DNA from 2 places in the Priestia sp. FSL R5-0597 genome. Region 2 is predicted to be linked to the other one. Evidence: riboswitches for the same ligand, from Rfam matches in the RefSeq annotation. Region 2 holds a riboswitch; the other holds the start of a gene.
What was found. Region 2 has a riboswitch for cobalamin ahead of MKX72_RS01670 (HoxN/HupN/NixA family nickel/cobalt transporter). Riboswitches for the same ligand answer to the same signal wherever they lie in the genome.
Positions count from the first base shown of each region.

Region 1: it holds a riboswitch for cobalamin, as region 2 does, so the genes downstream of both, MKX72_RS13230 ((2Fe-2S) ferredoxin domain-containing protein) here and MKX72_RS01670 (HoxN/HupN/NixA family nickel/cobalt transporter) in region 2, are expected to answer to the same signal.

Region 1 covers NZ_JBBOUZ010000001.1:2,591,949-2,595,052, reverse strand. Annotated here, with positions in the region: gene MKX72_RS13235 (hypothetical protein) at 286-444, shown strand; cobalamin riboswitch at 592-770, shown strand; cobalamin riboswitch at 889-1,068, shown strand; gene MKX72_RS13230 ((2Fe-2S) ferredoxin domain-containing protein) at 1,170-1,550, shown strand; gene cobJ (precorrin-3B C(17)-methyltransferase) at 1,564-3,104, shown strand, end outside.
Region 2 covers NZ_JBBOUZ010000001.1:305,626-308,729, forward strand. Annotated here, with positions in the region: gene MKX72_RS01660 (undecaprenyl-diphosphatase) at 1-453, shown strand, start outside; gene MKX72_RS01665 (organic hydroperoxide resistance protein) at 606-1,025, shown strand; cobalamin riboswitch at 1,131-1,313, shown strand; gene MKX72_RS01670 (HoxN/HupN/NixA family nickel/cobalt transporter) at 1,447-2,244, shown strand; gene MKX72_RS01675 (M20 family metallopeptidase) at 2,476-3,104, shown strand, end outside.

The DNA.
Region 1 (3,104 bases), 2.3 Mb from region 2:
CTTTCCTTTCCTAAAAAAGAAGCCGGCTGTCCGGCTTCTTTTTTTAATAAATACTATATATATTTTTACTGGTGAAGCAACAGTTGGTAAAAAAAGCACCTTTTTTAAAGAGGTATAATACGGCTTAAACCTTTTGTACATTTTGTTCATTTACAGAAGTTAAAATGTTTTTAAATTTTTAAAAGTTTCTTGTGACAAGTTTTGTAGAATGGGTTTTCAAAAGGATATGGTTTCGTCATAATGTGGATATAGCGATCACTACAATAATCGGAGGCGAATCTTTTCATGTGGGTACTGACGGTATATGCTGGAAAAGAAATGAAAATGTTTGAATTTGAAACTGAAACGCAGGCGAGAGAAGCTTTTGCAAAAACAAATGGCTGTAAAGTTCTTTCAGAAGTCGTGTATTATAATGATCCTCATTTAACATTAGTAGCTATATAATGAAAAAACAAGAGCTGACTTTATGCTCTTGTTTTTTTTATAGCTTCTTGTATCTTACGAAAAGAATAGAGTTGAAATAAAAAAAAATGTACGCTATGATATGGTAGTTACTTCTATTATTCTGATAGTTTAAAAGGTTCATATATATCAAACAGCAACAGTAAAGATGCCAAGAAGGCTTAATAGGGAAACTGGTGAAAGACCAGTACTGCCCCCGCAACTGTAAGTGTGGACGAACGAGTATAACCACTGTGGAAAAATCACGGGAAGGTTCTCAAGTAGAATGATACACAAGTCAGGAGACCTGTCTTTATTGTGAAGTTTCTATTTCTCCGGGGAGCGGGAAGGGAAACGTTGGCTTAAAGTGGCATTCGTGTACACTTTTATTCTGACGTTTTACCTGCTCGCATATTAGCGAAGCGGGTTTTTCTCGTAGCACAAAACTACATATCGTGCAAAAAAGGTGCGCAATGCTCACATTGCGTTAAATGGGAAGTCTGGTGTGAAGCCAGCGCGGTACCCGCCACTGTGAAGAGGAGCTGATTGCATATGCCACTGTATTCGGGAAGGCGCAATCAAGTGATGAATCGAAGTCAGGAAACCAGCCTTTTTTTAATGCGAAGCTTACCCTACGGGATATAGGTGGAAGTGCAAAAACTTAGTTTGAATTTTTCTGCGCCTCTATCATTGATAGAGGCGTTTTTTTAGTAAAGGAGCGAATAAGTGTGACGACGTGGAACTTAAATGGAACAAAACATCACGTATTGATTTGTAATGGAAGCAGCTGTATGAGAAAAGGTGGAGAAGAAGCCACGCAAGCTATTCGAAATAAAGTGACTGAACTGAATCTAGATGAAGCGGTTCACACAACCCGTACGCGCTGTAACGGAAGATGCAAAGATGCTCCTGTAGCTATCGTGTACCCTTCAGGAGATTGGTACAAGCAGGTCACTGAAAACGTAGCTCATCGAATTGTTGAAGAACATTTAGCAGGAGGCTGCAGTATAAAGGAATCACTTATTTATGAATATGATCAAAACGGTTTTGTTTCTCCGGAAAAGAGTGACTCCATAGAAGGAATTGACAAAGTAAAAAGTAACGCATAAAGGAGGAGCTAGCATGAAAGGTAAACTGTTAGTTATTGGATTCGGCCCAGGAAGCTTTGAACATATTACACAGCGAGCAAGAGAAGCCATTCAAGAAAGTGATATGATCATTGGTTATAAAACCTATGTGGAATTAATTCAAGGACTATTAACGAATCAGCAAATTATTAGTACAGGAATGACCGAAGAAGTAAGCCGTGCACAAGAAGCCGTAAAGCAAGCTGAAGCGGGAAAAACCGTGGCGGTCATTTCAAGCGGAGATGCAGGAGTATACGGAATGGCCGGCCTTGTGTATGAAGTGTTGATTGAAAAAGGATGGAAAAAAGAAACGGGCGTAGAGCTGGAAGTGATTCCTGGCATTTCGGCTATTAATTCATGCGCATCTCTCCTTGGGGCGCCCGTGATGCATGATGCCTGTACGATTAGTTTAAGTGACCACCTTACGCCTTGGGAGTTAATCGAAAAACGAATCGAAGCAGCTGCACAAGCAGATTTTGTAGTAGCTTTTTATAATCCGAAAAGCGGAAGACGCACAAGACAAATTGTGGAAGCGCAAAGGATTTTATTAAAATACCGTTCCCCCGATACGCCTGTTGGTCTTGTGAAAAGCGCTTATCGTGACCGTGAAGAAGTGGTAATGACCAATTTAAAAGACATGTTAAATCATGAAATAGGCATGCTGACTACCGTTGTTGTCGGAAATTCATCTACGTTCTTTTACGATGACTTAATGATTACACCGCGCGGGTATCAGCGGAAATATACCCTCAACCAAACAGAGCAGCCGCTAAGACCGCATCAGCGACTTCGAAAAGAAGCAGAACCATGGGCTCTTGATCAAGAGGAGACTGTAAAGCAAACGGCTTCAGCTATTGAAGATGTTCAGAATACAAAAGAAGAAAAAGCAGCTTCACGAGCTCTGGCAGAAGAAGCGCTTCAAGCAATTTTAGGTGAAACTACTTCACCGGTCGTACACCAGCCAATTGAGTCTATTTTTGAAGTGGCAGTTAGTCCAGGGCTTGCGAATAAGAAGTTTACGCCCGTTCAAATGACAACACTAGCAGAAGTTGTTGGTGAAAAAGGTACGATGGAGTATACGCCTGACCATCAAATCAAACTGCAAATTCCAACGGCTCAGCCAGATGTGATTATTAAAAAGCTCCAATCAGCTTCCTTTTTACTATCTCCAGTCGGAGACGTGTTTACAATTAAAGCGTGTGATTTTTGTGATGGAGAAAAAAGTGACGCCATCCCGCATACGGAACAATTACAAAAGCGTCTCGGTGGAATGGACATGCCAAAAGAGCTGAAGCTTGGTATTAATGGATGCGGTATGGCCTGTTACGGTGCTGTTCAAGAAGATATCGGCATTGTCTACAGAAAAGGTGCGTTTGACTTATTTTTAGGGGCTAAAACGGTTGGACGAAACGCCCATTCAGGTCAAATTGTGGCGGAAGGCATAGCGCCCGATGACATTGTTGAAATAGTGGAGAACATTGTCCATGAATATAAAGAAAAAGGTCATCCAAATGAGCGGTTTCATAAATTCTTTAA
Region 2 (3,104 bases):
TTTTTACTTATTAATAAAAACGGCAGCCGTGTTGTAGCATTTCAAGCTTTATGTGCTTGTGCCACAGGAGTCATTATCAATAAAGTGATTAGTTTATTTGCTTATCGAGATCGTCCGTTTATCTCTCACCACGTGAATCAGCTTATTGATCACGCCGCGAATTCTTCATTTCCAAGCGATCATGCTACATCTGCATTAGTTATCACTTTTACCATTTGGCTGCATTTCAAACGTTCAGGGCGCATGTGGGTTGTCATGGGTGCACTCATTGCATTTTCACGGGTATGGGTTGGCGTTCACTATCCATTCGATGTGTTAACAGGAGCCGTTTTAGGCTGCGTGCTGGCGCTGTTTATTCATTATGTTATATTTAATACGAAACTGATGAGGGCTATTACCAACTTGTCTATTTTTCGAAAATCAGCTTATGACGAACAGTCTCAATATTATTAAGAAAAAGTCGCATATACGCGGCTTTTTTTTATTGGAAAATTTTTAATGTATTTAACACTTGTTTTTTAAAATTAAATTGTGTACAATTAAATTACAGAAACGATAAATAAAAAATTTTAATAAAATTACTAAAAAAGAGGAGAGATTTATACATGAAAGCTTTATATGAAACGACAGTCGTTAACACAGGTGGAAGAACAGGAGAAGTTCATTCTTTAGATAATATCTTTAATTTAGACGTTGCAACACCTCCAGCGCTTGGTGGAGAAGCAACAACAGCAACAAACCCAGAGCAGCTATTTGCAGCTGGATACAGTGCTTGTTTCAACAGTGCGTTAGAATTTATGTTGAAAAAACATAACGTAGAAATTAAAAGCAGTGAAGTAAAAGCTACGGTTCAGCTGCTTCCAGATAAAGCTGATCAAGGAGTAAAAATTGCTGTAGCGCTTGAAGCTCATATCGAAGGCTTAGATTTAGAAACAGCTAAAAAATATGTAGACCTAGCCCACTCATACTGCCCGTATTCAAAAGCAATCAGCGGCAACGTAGACGTAACGGTAGAAGTAGTTTAATTGCTTTAAAAAGCCCTGTTAAGCATGTAAAGCTTAGCAGGGCTTTTTTATTTGAATTTTCTCTATTCATTTGTAAGGAGTACTAGTATAATGAGGAAGAAAATGAATCATTCGCACAGTTTAGGTGCTCTTACATAGCGTAAGAGGTAACAGGGAATCGAGTGCAAATCTCGAGCGGTCCAGCCACTGTAAGCAGGGAGTTTTCTATCTTATCGTCACTCAAAACGGGGAAGGCGGTAGAAAATGATGATCTCAAGCCAGGAGACCTACCTATTCTGTACACTTGACTCTTCTAGGAAAGAGGCGGTGTATCAAGGTACGCAGTGAGCAATTACTGTTTATTTTCATATGCCGACACATCCTCAATTTCTATAGAATTGAGGCTTTTTTACGTTTTATTTTAAAAAAAGGAGTGTAGGAAATGGAAGGTTTATCAGTTTTTTTACTTGTCTTTTTATTAGGAATCAGGCACGGATTAGATGCAGATCACTTAGCTTTTATTGATGGCCAGACCCGATATAATTGGCGAATGGGCAGCCATTTTGCCCCGTGGGTCGGAACGCTGTTTTCACTCGGTCATGGAGGAATGGTGGCCGTCACGGCCGGGGTGCTGGGCGTAGTGATGAAGAATTTTACGTTTCCAGCATATTTCGATCATTTTGCATCTTGGGTATCTATCATCTCTCTCTTTCTGATTGGGACATTAAACACATATCATTTGCTTCGAACTAAAAACAAAGAAGAAGAGTTTCAGGTGAGCGGGTTAAAAGGGAAGTTTATTCCGAAAATCGCAAAAGGAACAACGAATCCTTTTTTAATTATTCTTGTAGGAGCGCTGTTTGCCCTAGCGGCTGAAACAGTCAGTCAAACGGCCGTGTGGTCTCTAGCTGTAGGGAACGCAGGCAAATATACGCCGCTTTTATTAGGACTAGTATTTATGTTTGGTATGATGCTGACAGATACAATCGATTCACTGATTGTACATAAAATGGTGAATGAATCGAGTAAGTTTGGGCAATCTGCTTCCCGCTTGATGGGCTGGGTTATTGTTATCCTCGCATACGGGGTGTCCTTCTACTTAGCATTCACTTTCTTTAATCCATGGGCCGAAGTAAACTTTGAAATGGTTGGCGTTATTTTGTTTGTTTTTTTAGTGTCTATGTTTGTTTTTGTAAGTGTGAAGTCAAAAGGGAAAAATATCAAAATAAATGTCAATTAATAAAATGAAAGCTTTAATCTGTTGAAGATTGAAGCTTTTTTGTATAAATTTGTTGAAGTTTATGGCTATTTTCGGTCGGTTATGAATAAGTTAAAGTATTATCTGTATTTTAAGGATGGAAAATTGTCTGAAAACCATTATAATTAAGGATAATTTAAGGTCGTTATGTGAAACGTAGAACATACTCATACGTACGATAAATAAAAGCAGTGAATGCACAAGCAGCAGGGGTTGTTTGGAGGAGGAATTGATTTGAGTCAGGTAATGGTAGAACAAAGCGTATTTAGTTATTTAAAAGAACATGAACACGAGATGCTCGAAGATTTAGTTGGATTTGTGAAAAAAGAATCACCGTCCTACAGTAAAGAGTTAGTGGATCAGTGTGGAATGTATTTAACGCAGCTGTTTCAGAAGCGTTTAGGCGTAGGGTATGAAATCATAGAAGAAAAAGAAGTAGGAAACCACTTGAAATTTACGATTGGAGAAGGAGAGAAGCAGCTTTTAATTATCGGTCACTTTGACACGGTATGGGAAAAGGGAAGGCTGAGTCTAAGAACAGAAGGAAACAAGCTTTATGGTCCGGGAATTTTAGATATGAAAGGCGGCATTGTGCAATCAATATGGGCAATTAAAGCGATTCAAGAGCTCGGCTTAGAAATGGATAAAAAAATTGTGTTTTTCTGCAATTCAGATGAAGAGATTGGATCAATTTCCTCTAAAAAATATATAGAAGAAGAAGCACAAAGAAGTGAAGCAGTGCTAGTAGCAGAACCTGCGGTGGCGGGTTCAGGTGCGTTAAAAACGTCGCGCAAAGGAGCGGGGATTTTCACCGTAAAGGTGTGGGGACGAGCAGCCCACGC